Linked DNA regions of Phenylobacterium montanum. The protein of the gene in region 2 binds, or shares a complex with, the protein of the main gene of each other region. Links are inferred from orthologs where the notes say so. Each region holds a gene or a part of one and is shown on either strand. Other genes may lie near its edges.

Region 1 (3,545 bases), 1.2 Mb from region 2 along the record:
GCGCTGAAGGCCCTGAGCATACCGATCGTCGAGTGCCACCTGTCGAACCCTGCGGCGCGCGAGGAGTTTCGCAGGCACACTTTCGTCTCCCTGGCGGCGACGGGGCTGGTCAGCGGCTTCGGCGCCAGGAGCTATGAACTCGCTATCGAGGCGGCGGCGCAAGCGGCCAAGGCCTCGGCCTGAATAAGAACAAGGTTTTTCAATCCATGAACGATTCCAAGGGACCCGTGTCTAAGGACTCCGGCGGCTCGATCGACCCCAGGCTGGTGCGCAAGCTGGCCGACATCCTGACCGACACCGGCCTGACCGAGATCGAGGTCGAACAGGGGGGCCTGAAGATCCGCGTCGCCCGCGAGATCTCGGTGGCCGCCGCGCCGGCGCACTATGTCGCCGCGCCCGCGCCCATGGCCGCGCCGGCCGCTGCGCCTGTGGCCGCCGCCCCCGCGGCTGCGCCCGCCGCCGAGCCCGAGCGCGGCGAGCAGGTCAAGTCGCCCATGGTCGGCACCGTCTATCTGCAGCCCCAGCCGGGCGCCGCCTCGTTCATCAAGGTGGGCGACCAGGTCTCGGCCGGGCAGACGCTGCTGATCATCGAGGCCATGAAGACCATGAACCCGATCCCCGCCCCGCGCGCCGGGACGGTGCTGAAGATCCTGGTCGAAGACGCCCAACCGGTGGAATTCGGCGAAGCCCTGGTGGTGATCGAGTAGGCGATGTTCGACAAGATCCTGATCGCCAACCGCGGCGAGATCGCGCTCCGCGTCATCCGCGCCTGCAAGGAGATGGGCATCGCCACCGTGGCGGTGCACTCCGAGGCCGACGCCAGCGCCATGCACGTGCGCCTGGCCGACGAGAGCGTCTGCATCGGCCCGGCGGCGGCGGCCAAGAGCTATCTGAACATCCCCTCGATCATCGCCGCCTGCGAGATCACCGGGGCCCAGGCGGTGCATCCTGGGTACGGGTTCCTGTCGGAGAACGCCCGCTTCGCCGAGATCGTCGGCGCGCACGGCTATACCTTCATCGGGCCCAAGCCCGAGCACATCCGCATGATGGGCGACAAGATCACCGCCAAGCAGGCGGTGAAGACCGCCGGGATTCCGGTGGTGCCGGGCTCTGACGGCGGGGTCTCGACCGAGGAGGAGGCCTTCGCCGCGGCCGAGGCGATCGGCTTTCCGGTGCTGATCAAGGCCGCCGCCGGCGGCGGCGGGCGCGGCATGAAGGTGGCCCAGGACCGCGAGGGCCTGGCCGAGGCGGTCTCCACCGCCCGGTCCGAGGCCCGGGCGGCGTTCGGCGACGACACAGTCTATATGGAGCGCTACCTGGGCCGGCCGCGGCACATCGAGCTGCAGGTGGTGGCCGACAGCTTCGGCAATGTGGTGCATCTGGGCGAACGCGACTGCTCGCTGCAGCGCCGCCACCAGAAGGTGATGGAGGAGGCCCCCTCCCCCGCCATCGACGCCGCCACCCGGGCGAAAATCGGCAAGGTGGTGGTCGATGCGATCAAGGCCATCGGCTATCTGGGCGTCGGCACCATCGAGTTCCTGTACGAGGACGGCGAGTTCTTCTTCATCGAGATGAACACCCGCCTGCAGGTCGAGCACCCGGTCACCGAGGCCATCACCGGCATCGACCTGGTGCGCGAACAGATCCGCATCGCCGCCGGCCTGCCGCTGTCGTTCACCCAAGACGAGGTGCTGTTCGAGGGCCACGCCATCGAGTGCCGCATCAACGCCGAGAACCCGCGCACCTTCACCCCCTCGCCGGGGCTGGTGACCGATTTCCATGCGCCGGGCGGCCTGGGCGTGCGGCTGGATTCGGCGCTCTATGCCGGCTACTCGATCCCGCCCTATTACGACAGCCTGGCCGGCAAGCTGATCGTGCACGGCCGCGACCGGGCCGAGTGCATCGCCAGAACCCGCCGCTGCCTGGGCGAGATGGTGGTGGACGGGATCGAGACCACCATTCCGCTGTTCCAGGACCTGCTGGTCCAGCCGGACATCATCGAAGGGTCGTACAACATCCACTGGCTGGAGCAGTGGATCCGACAGGGCGGATGAGCGCGTGCCCCGATCTTCAGGGACAGGGGGCTTCACGGTCGAAGACCTGATCGAGTGCTATCGCCGGGGCGTGTTCCCGATGGCGGACGCGCGCGAAGACGATCGCATCTTCCTGGTCGATCCCGAGCACCGGGGGGTGATCCCGCTGCACACGGTGCACATCCCCCGCCGCCTGGCCCGCACCATCCGGGCCGAGGTGTTCCAGGTGCGCATCGACACTGCCTTCGACGCCGTGGTCGCCGCCTGCGCCGCCGCCAAGCCGGGGCGCGAGGAGACCTGGATCAACGCGCCGATCCAGGCCCTCTACGGCCAGCTCTACCGCCTGGGCCTGGCCCACAGCGTCGAGTGCTGGCTTGAAGGGGTGCTGGTCGGCGGCCTCTATGGCGTCAGCCTGGGCGGTGCCTTCTTCGGCGAGAGCATGTTCTCCAGAGCTCGCGACGCCAGCAAGGTCGCCCTGGCGCACCTGGTCGCCCGGCTGAGCGCCGGCCAGTTCCGCCTGCTGGACACCCAGTTCATGACCGAGCACCTGGCCCAGTTCGGCGCGGTGGAGATCCCCCGCGCCCTCTATCGCAGGAAGTTGGACGAGGCCCTGGCGCGCGACGCCGACTTCTACCGCCTGCCGGCCTATGTGGACGGCGCGGCCGTCTTGCAGGCGATCAGCCAGGCGTCATAGACCGGATGCTGGAACAGGTTCAGTCCGGGTGAATTGGCGTAAATCCAGCCGCGAAACACCTGCTTGCCGGGCGGGGGCGGCTGGTCGTCCGGCCCCTTGGGCTGGGAGATGATCTCCACGTGGGCGACCGCGTCGGTGATGGTCTCGTCGGGCGCGGTGGTCTCGCAGGCGCGGACGATGAAGATCAGCGACTTGTAGCGGATCGGCTGGTTGATCGGGGCCTCGAAGCGCAGGGTCTCGGCCGAGACCTTGTCCAGGGCCTGCAGCACCGCCACCGCATAGCGCGGCCGCTTCAAGGGCTCGACCGGCTTGGAAGGCGCGGGATTGGATGAGGCCGGCTCGCCCTGGTCCTCGTCGTCGTTCGAAGCCGCCTCCATCGGCGGCGAGGGGCTTGGCGCCTCGGGCTCGGCTGCGGGCGGGGCGGCCGCCGGTTGTGCGGGCTTCAGCGCCGCCGCCGGCTTGGGGGCGGCGGGCGCGGCGGGCTCCTGCTGGGCGCGCACCAGGCCGCCCACGCCCAGCGCCAGGACGATGGCGGCCCCGGCGCCGGCGAGCAGCAGCGGGCGCGCCGCCATCTCAGTGGCCTCCGTTGCTGGCCGGGACGCCGTAGGGATCGGCGGCCGGAGCGGGCGAGGCGGCGGGCGCCGCAGCAGCCGGGGCGGACGAAGCCGCCGGGCTCTGCGGGCGGATGAACTGGCCGATCAGGCCGAACAGGTCCACCGCCCCTTGCGTGTTCTGAAACTCGTCGCCCGGCTTCATGTCGCCCTGGGCGCCGCCGGGTTCGATGGCGATGTGCGAGCCGCCCAGGAGGCCGTCGCTGG
Region 2 (4,325 bases):
TTGGCGGAGAGCCGGCGGACGGCGTCGGCCAGGGCGCGGCCGGCGTGCGGGTTGTGGCCGCCGTCGATCCAGAGGTCGGCGCCGCGCGCCTGGGCCCTCTCGCCGAGCGGCCCCTTGATCAGGCGCTGGAAGCGAGCCGGCCAGACGGCAGAGGCGACACCCTTGGCTATGGCTTCGTCGGTGATGCGCGGATCGCCGAGCTTGACGATCGCCGCCACCGCCAGGCCGGCGTTGTCGAACTGGTGCTGGCCGAACAGGCTGGGCGGGGGCAGGTCGAGCAGGCGATCCTCCAGCTGCACCCGAAGGCGGCCCTGGTCTTCGAAAGCGTCGAAGTCGCGGCCCATCAGGGTGATCGGCGCGCCGACCAGCTCGGATTCGGCCTCGATCACGCCGAGAGCCTCCTCCATCTGCCGGGCGCAGACGCAGGGGCGGCCGGCGCGCAGGATGCCGGCCTTCTCCCAGGCGATCTTGCCGAGCTCTGGGCCCAGCAGCTCCAGGTGGTCGTAGTCGACCGGGGTGATCACGGTCACCGCCGGGCTGTCGAACACATTGGTGGCGTCGAAGCGCCCGCCCAGACCTACCTCGATGATGCAGAGGTCGGCGGGCGTATCGGCGAAGGCCTTCAGCGCAATGGCCGTGGTCATTTCGAAGAAGCTGATCGGCTCGCCGGCGTTGGCGGTTTCGGCCTGTTCGATCAGATTTTCCAGCTGGGCTTCGGTCAGCAGGGTCCCGGCGACGCGGATGCGCTCGACAAAGCGGACCAGGTGCGGCGAGGTCAGGACGTGGACCTTCAACCCGGCCGCCTCGGCCATGGCGCGCAGGAAGGCGGTGGTCGAGCCCTTGCCGTTGGTGCCGGCCACGTGGATCACCGGCGGCAGCTTGTCCTGCGGCCGCCCGAGAGCGTCCAGCAGGCGCAGGATGCGGCCGGTGGTCAGGTCGATCAGCGAGGGGTGCAGGGCGCGAAGGCGCTCGACCAGCACGTCCTGGGCGCGCAAGGGGTCATACATGGCTTAGATGATGGCCTTAAGCGGCGGGGCGGCGAGCGCGCCCCATCAGAAGCGTGGTCATGATCGAGCCCAACGTGGCCGGCAGCTCGCGTCGCCCCACAACCCGGTCGACCATGCCCTTTTCCACCAGGTATTCCGAGCGCTGGAAGCCGGGCGGCAGGGTCTCGCGGATGGTCTGCTCGATCACGCGGGGGCCGGTGAAGCCGATCAGGGCGCCGGGCTCGGCCAGGTGGATGTCGCCCAGCATGGCATAGCTGGCCGTCACCCCACCGGTGGTGGGATCGGTCAGGACCACGATATAGGGCAGGCGGGCCTTCTTCAGCTCCTGGATGGCCAGGGTGGTGCGGGCCATCTGCATCAGGGCGATAGCGCCCTCCTGCATTCGCGCCCCGCCCGAGGCGGTGAAGGCCACCAGGGGAACTTCGCGCTTCAGCGCCTCTTCAGCCGCGGCGATGAAGCCTTCGCCGGCCGCCATGCCCAGGGACCCGCCCATGAAGGCGAAGTCCTGCACCATGACCACGGACTTGACGCCCTTGATCTCGCCGGCCGCGACGGCCACCGCGTCGGTCTCGCCGGTGGACTTGCGGGCCGCCGCCAGGGCGTCCTTGTAGGGCTTGCCCTCGACGAACTTCAGCGGGTCGTCATTGGTCTTGCGGATCGCGACCACATCGTGGGCGCCGCCGTCGAAAGTATAGGCGAAGCGCAGCTTCGGCCCGATGCGCATGTGCCGGCCGGCCGGAGTGACCCAGAGGGCCGCCTCCAGGTCGGGCCGATAGATCATCTCGCCGGTGTCGGGGCACTTGACCCACAGGTTCTCGGGCGTGTCGCGCTTGGCGACCAGGTTGCGCACGCCAGGCGCGATCTTGGCCAGCCAGCCGCCCCGTTCCCGGGCCGGGCGTTGGTTGGAAGTCGATGCGCCCGGAGGGACGCCCTGTCCCCCGCGGGGGCCTTTGGCTTCGGACATGCTCATGCCGGGACGGAACCTTGGTCGATTCTCGCGCGACGCACAGCCTGGGCCAGGGCGCGCGCGGTATCCAGAACTCGCGTAGTCACATTTTCGTTTGGCGCGGCTTCGGCGATCTGTTCGACCAGGGCCGAGCCCACCACCACCGCGTCGGCCACACGGGCGACCGCGGCGGCGCGCTCAGGCGTCTTGACGCCGAAACCGACCGCGACCGGCAGGCCCGAGGCCTTGCGCACCCGCGCCACGGCTGGCGCCACGGCGTCCGCGTCGGCTTCCTTGACCCCGGTCACCCCGGCGACCGAAACATAGTAGACGAAGCCCGACGTGCGCCGGACCACCACCTGCAGCCGCGCATCGTCCGAGGTCGGGGTCGCCAGGCGGATCAGGGCGACCGCTTCCTGGTCCAGGGCGTCCAGCAATGGATCGGCCTCTTCCGGCGGGCAATCGACCACGATCAGCCCGTCGACCCCGGCCGCCGCCGCATCGGCCGCGAAGGCCTCGAGACCGTAGGACAGAAGCGGGTTCAGATAGCCCATCAGGATGATCGGGGTGTCCTGGTCGCCCTTACGGAACGCATGGGCGAGGGCCAGGGTCCCGCTCAGGGTCATGCCGGCGGCGAGGCCCCGCTGGGCGGCGCGCTGGATCGGCGGCCCCTCGGCCATGGGATCGGAAAAGGGATAGCCCAGCTCGATCAGGTCGGCCCCGGCGGCGGGCAGGCCCTTCAGGATGGCCAGAGCCGTTTCCCGGTCGGGATCGCCCGCCATGACGTAGGCGACGAAGCCGGCGCGGCCTTCGGCCTTCAGCGCGGCGAAGCGCCGTTCGATACGTTGAACCGTCAAATCTTACGTCCCAGGTGATCGGCGACCGTGGCCACGTCCTTGTCGCCGCGGCCAGACAGCAGCAGCACCACGATCCCGTCCTTGCCGACCTCGCGCACCACGTCGGGCAGACGGGCCATGGCGTGGGCGGGTTCGAGCGCGGGGATGATGCCTTCCAGCTCGGCGCAGCGCTGGAACCACTCCAGGGCTTCGTCGTCGGTGGCCGAAAGGTACTGGGCCCGGCCGATGTCGTGCAGGAAGGCGTGCTCCGGCCCGATGCCGGGATAGTCCAGGCCCGCCGAGATCGAGTGGGCGTCGGTGATCTGCCCGTCCTCGTTCTGCAGCAGATAGGTCTTGTTGCCGTGCAGCACGCCCGGGCGGCCGCCGGTCAGGGAGGCGGCATGCAGGCCGGTGGAGATGCCGTGGCCGGCGGCCTCGACCCCGACCAGGCGCACGCCCTCGTCGGCCAGGAACGGGTGGAAGATGCCGATCGCGTTCGAGCCGCCGCCGATGCAGGCCACCACCGCGTCGGGAAGGCGTCCCTCTGCTTCCAGAATCTGGGCTCGCGTCTCGTGGCCGATCACCGCCTGGAAGTCGCGCACCATGGCCGGATAGGGGTGCGGGCCGGCCGCTGTGCCGATGATGTAGTAGGTGTCGTGCACGTTGGTGACCCAATCGCGCATGGCCTCGTTCATGGCGTCCTTCAGCGTGCCGGTGCCGCTGGTGACGGGGCGGACCTCGGCGCCCAAAAGGTTCATGCGGAACACGTTGGGCTTTTGCCGCTCGACGTCGGTCGAGCCCATATAGACCACGCAGGGCAGGCCGAAGCGGGCGCAGACCGTCGCCGTGGCCACGCCATGCTGACCGGCGCCGGTCTCGGCGATGATGCGGGTCTTGCCCATGCGCATGGCCAGCAGGATCTGGCCCATGCAATTGTTGATCTTGTGCGCGCCGGTGTGGTTCAGCTCTTCGCGCTTGAAATAGATCTTGGCGCCGCCGAGGTGGGCGGTCAGCCGCTCGGCGAAATAGAGCGGGCTGGGCCGGCCGACATAGTGGGTCAGGAAACCCTTCAGTTCGGCCTGGAACTCGGGATCGGCCTTGGCCGCGGCATAGGCCCGGTCCAGGTCCAGCACCAGCGGCATCAGGGTTTCGGCCACATAGCGGCCGCCATAGTCGCCGAAGCGGCCCACGGCGTCCGGATAGGCGCTGTAGTCGTTTGGTTTGGCGGTGACGTTCACTGAATGACCTAAAAGGTTAAACGCGGCGTACGGCGTCCAGGAAGGCGGAAATGAGGCCGGGGTCCTTTAGCCCCGGGCCGCGCTCCACGCCAGAGGAAACATCCACCAGCGGGGCGCCGGAGGCCTTTGCGGCCTCGCGCACGTTCCAGGGATCGAGCCCGCCGGCCAGGAAATGCGGCCGCTGAAAGCGCCGACCGGCCAGGATCGTCCAGTCGAAGCTGGCGCCCATGCCGCCGGGCAGGTCCGCGCCCTTGGGCGGCTTGGCGTCGAACATCAGGTGCTCGACAAGGCCGTCATA
Region 3 (3,477 bases), 120 kb from region 2 along the record:
CATCCACCTGAACATGATCGGCTTCCGGCCGAAGGGTGGCCCGACCAGCGAGGCCGAGACCGCCTGGCTGGCGCGCACCCAGGCGGCGATGCAGATGCTGGGCGCCTATTTCGGCCTGCAGATGTCCAAGCCGCAGTCCCTGGCCTGGCTGGGCGCCGGCAATCCGGTGGGCCAGGCGGCGTGGATCCTGGAGCGGTTCTACGACTGGTCGGACCTGCGCACCAAGAAGATCGACGAAGCCTACAAGCTGGATCAGCTGATCACCAACATCATGATCTATGTGATGACCGGCTCGTTCACGACGGGAGCTTGGTACTATCGGGCGCTGCTGGAGGAAGGCGGCCTGGCCCAGATCGAGGCCGGGGTGCGCTGCGAGACCCCGACCGCCTTCGCCAACTTCCCGGGCGAGGCGCTCTACCAGGCGCCGCCCCGGACCTGGGCCGAGCGCGCCTACAACATCACGCGCTGGACCGAGATGCCCTCGGGCGGCCACTTCGCCGCCATGGAGGAGCCGGAGCTGTTCGTCAACGACGTCCGGGCCTGGGCGCGCGAGCTCTAGCGGGGTTGTGGCGAGGGCGCCTGACCCGTTAAAGCCCCGTCATGCTCAGACAAGACTTCGCCTCCGACAACACCCACGGCGCCGCCCCCGAGGCGCTGGACGCCCTGGTCGCTGCCAATGCCGGGGCGGTCGATTCCTATGGCGAGGACGGCTATTGCGCCCGCGCCGCCGACCTGATCCGCGGGCTGCTGGACGCCGACGCTGAGGTGCGCTTCGTCGCCTCGGGCACCGCCGCCAACGCCATTTCGCTGGCGGCGCTCTGCCGCCCGTTCGAGCGGGTGCTGGCGCATGCGGAGGCCCACGTCGCGGTGGCGGAGACCGGCGCCCCGAACGCCTTTGGCCACGGCCTGACAATCCGCGGCCTTCCCGGCGCTTCGGCGCGCATCGATTCAGAGGCTCTGAAGGCCGTGCTGGCCGAGCCCGAGCACGCCCACGCCCAGCCGCCGGCGGCCCTGTCCCTGACCCAGGCCACCGAATACGGCGCGGTCTATGGGCTGGACCACCTGCGCCGGCTGACGGCCGCGGCCAAGGCCAAGGGGCTGGGCGTCCACATGGACGGCGCGCGCCTGGCCAACGCCATCGCCGCCGGCTTCGACCCCAAGGCCATCCCGGGCCTGGGCGTCGACCTGCTGGTCGTCGGCGGAACCAAGGCCGGCATGACGCCCACCGAGGCCCTGGTGATCTTCGACAAGGCCCTGGCGCGCCGCTTCGACGCCCGGCTGAAGAACGCCGGGCAATTGCCGTCCAAGAGCCGCTTCTACGCCGCCCCCTGGATCGGGATGCTGGAGAGCGGCGCCTATCAGCGTCACGCCGCCCACGCCAACGCCATGGCCCGCAAGCTGGCGGCCGAGTGCGGGCTGAAGGCGCTGCACCCGGTGGAGTCCAACGGACTCTTCGCCGAGCTCAGCCCCGAACGCCACAAACGCCTGACCGACGCCGGCTGGCTGGCCTTCCGCTGCGACGACGGCTCGGTCCGCTTCATGTGCGCCTGGGCGACGACCGAGGCGGTGGTGGAGGAACTGGCGGCGGCGATCCGGGCTACGGCCTGAAAAATCGGCGCGCCCCCTTTACCCGCTCACCGGGGTGAGCGGGTAAAGGGGAAATTCCCGCGACGGCCTGAGGCTAAGCCGCCCCGCTGCGCCCGATCGCATAGAACCGATCGGCCCGCTGCTTGCGCAGGGCGTCAGGAGAGAGGTCGGCGAGCCGGCCCAGTTCCTCTTCGATCACGTCGCCCGTGCGGCGAATGGCTTCCTCGGGGTTGGCGTGGGCGCCGCCGAGGGGCTCTTCGATGATGCGGTCGACGATCTTCTGCTGCAGCAGGTCCTGGGCGGTCATCTTCCAGGCCGTGGCCAGGCGTCCCGCCTCGCCGCGGTCGCGGAACAGGATCGAAGCGCCGGCTTCCGGCGAGGCCACCGACAGCACCGCGTGCTCCAGGATCAGCACCCGGTTTGCCGAGACGATGGCCAGGACCCCGCCCGAGCCCCCCTCGCCGATGATGGTGGCGACCATGGGCACGCCCAGGGTCAGGCAGCGCTCGGTGGAGCGGGCGATGGCCTCGCCCTGGCCGCGCTCCTCGGCGCCCAGGCCCGGATAGGCGCCCGAGGTGTCGCCGAAGCTGATCACCGGCAGATTGTACTGGTCGGCCAGGTCCATCAGGCGCACCGCCTTGCGATAGCCCTCGGGCCGCGCCAGGCCGAAATTGTGCTTGATGCGGGTGGTGGTGTCGTGGCCCTTCTCGTTGCCGATCACCACCACGGGATTGCCGCGGAACCGGCCCAGGCCGCCGACGATCGCCTGGTCGTCGCCGAAGCGGCGGTCGCCGCGCAGCTCGACATAGTCGTCGATCAGGCCGGCGATGTAGTGGGTGCAGTGCGGCCGCTCGGGGTGGCGGGCGACCTGGATCTTCTGCCAGGTGTCCAGCTTGGAATAGGCGTCGCGGCGCATGGCCTCGGCCCGCTGGCGCAGCGAGGCGATCTCGTTGTCGAAGGCGCCGGACCCGGCGGTGTCCGACAGCTTGGACAGTTCGTCGATCTTGGCTTCCAGGTCGGCGATCGGCCGTTCGAAGTCGAGGTAATGCGCGGACATGCGGTCCTTTGTGGCGTCGCCGTGGGCGAAGCGGCGGAAATTAGGCGGGAAGAGCCCCGCCCGCAAGCCGCCGCTTTCGACCCCTTAGCGCCCGACCATGCTCATCATCTGCTCGGTGTAACGCGCGCCGGCGAAGGCCGAGGCGGGGGCGGCCTCATTGATGGCCTTCAGGTCCTCGCCCGTCAGCTTCACCGCGGCCGAGGCGGCGTTGTCCTCCAGGTGGGCGATCTTGCGGGCGCCGGGGATCGGGATGATGTCCGGCCCCTGGTGCAGCAGCCAGGCCAGGGCCAGTTGCGCCGGCGTGGTCCCCTTGGCCTCGGCCACGCGCTTCAGCGCCTCGACCACCGCCATGTTGTGGGCCATGGCGTCGGCCTGGAAGCGCGGCAGGGCGCGGCGGAAATCGCCTTCCTCGAATTCCTCCGAGACGCTGATCTTGCCAGTCAGGAAACCACGGCCCAGCGGGCTGTAGGGCACGAAGCCGATGCCGAGCTCGCGGCACAGGGGCAGAATCTCGGCCTCGGGGTCGCGGGTCCAAAGGGAATACTCCGACTGCAGGGCGGTGATCGGATGGGTGGCGTGAGCGCGGCGGATGGTGGCGGCGCCGGCCTCGGAGAGGCCCAGGAAGCGGACCTTGCCCGCCTTGACCAGGTCGGCCATGGCCCCGACCGTCTCCTCGATCGGCACGTCCGGATCGACGCGGTGCTGGTAGAACAGGTCGATGTGGTCGAGCTTCAGCCGCTTGAGCGAGGCGTCGGCCACCGCCTTGACGTTCTCCGGCCGGCTGTCGACCCCGGCCGGGCGCGGCCCGCCGGCCAGCTTGAAGCCGAACTTGG

Evidence for each region. Proteins that work in one complex are often made in the same cells at the same time.
Region 1: the proteins of KCG34_RS18690 (region 2) and accC are in contact, whole or in part, in a solved structure (PDB 8UXZ), measured with the Escherichia coli proteins. The link is inferred for Phenylobacterium montanum from one-to-one orthologs.
Region 3: the proteins of KCG34_RS18690 (region 2) and KCG34_RS19295 are in contact, whole or in part, in a solved structure (PDB 8UXZ), measured with the Escherichia coli proteins. The link is inferred for Phenylobacterium montanum from one-to-one orthologs.

Annotation. Positions count from the first base shown.
Region 1 is NZ_CP073078.1:5,327,670-5,331,214, reverse strand. The notes cover bases 1-2,882. They hold accC (acetyl-CoA carboxylase biotin carboxylase subunit), read left to right. Parts: upstream 1-710; coding sequence 711-2,054; downstream 2,055-2,882. Other genes in these bases: KCG34_RS24390 (DUF2155 domain-containing protein), read right to left, coding at 2,679-2,882; aat (leucyl/phenylalanyl-tRNA--protein transferase), read left to right, coding at 2,059-2,727; accB (acetyl-CoA carboxylase biotin carboxyl carrier protein), read left to right, coding at 207-707; KCG34_RS24410 (type II 3-dehydroquinate dehydratase), read left to right, coding at 1-183. In the rest of the region: more of KCG34_RS24390, read right to left, coding at 2,883-3,299; outer membrane lipid asymmetry maintenance protein MlaD, read right to left, coding at 3,301-3,545. UniProt on the Escherichia coli protein: This protein is a component of the acetyl coenzyme A carboxylase complex; first, biotin carboxylase catalyzes the carboxylation of the carrier protein and then the transcarboxylase transfers the carboxyl group to form malonyl-CoA.
Region 2 is NZ_CP073078.1:4,108,543-4,112,867, forward strand. What follows is about bases 1-3,000. They hold KCG34_RS18690 (acetyl-CoA carboxylase carboxyltransferase subunit beta), read right to left. Parts: upstream 1,978-3,000; coding sequence 1,024-1,977; downstream 1-1,023. Other genes in these bases: KCG34_RS18685 (bifunctional folylpolyglutamate synthase/dihydrofolate synthase), read right to left, coding at 1-1,007; trpA (tryptophan synthase subunit alpha), read right to left, coding at 1,974-2,810; trpB (tryptophan synthase subunit beta), read right to left, coding at 2,807-3,000. Outside these bases: more of trpB, read right to left, coding at 3,001-4,027; KCG34_RS18705 (phosphoribosylanthranilate isomerase), read right to left, coding at 4,044-4,325.
Region 3 is NZ_CP073078.1:4,226,563-4,230,039, reverse strand. The notes cover bases 664-3,477. They hold KCG34_RS19295 (acetyl-CoA carboxylase carboxyltransferase subunit alpha), read right to left. Parts: upstream 2,645-3,477; coding sequence 1,682-2,644; downstream 664-1,681. Other genes in these bases: KCG34_RS19290 (aldo/keto reductase), read right to left, coding at 2,729-3,477; KCG34_RS19300 (threonine aldolase family protein), read left to right, coding at 664-1,608. Also shown: KCG34_RS19305 (epoxide hydrolase family protein), read left to right, coding at 1-559; more of KCG34_RS19300, read left to right, coding at 601-663. UniProt on the Escherichia coli protein: Component of the acetyl coenzyme A carboxylase (ACC) complex. First, biotin carboxylase catalyzes the carboxylation of biotin on its carrier protein (BCCP) and then the CO(2) group is transferred by the carboxyltransferase to acetyl-CoA to form malonyl-CoA.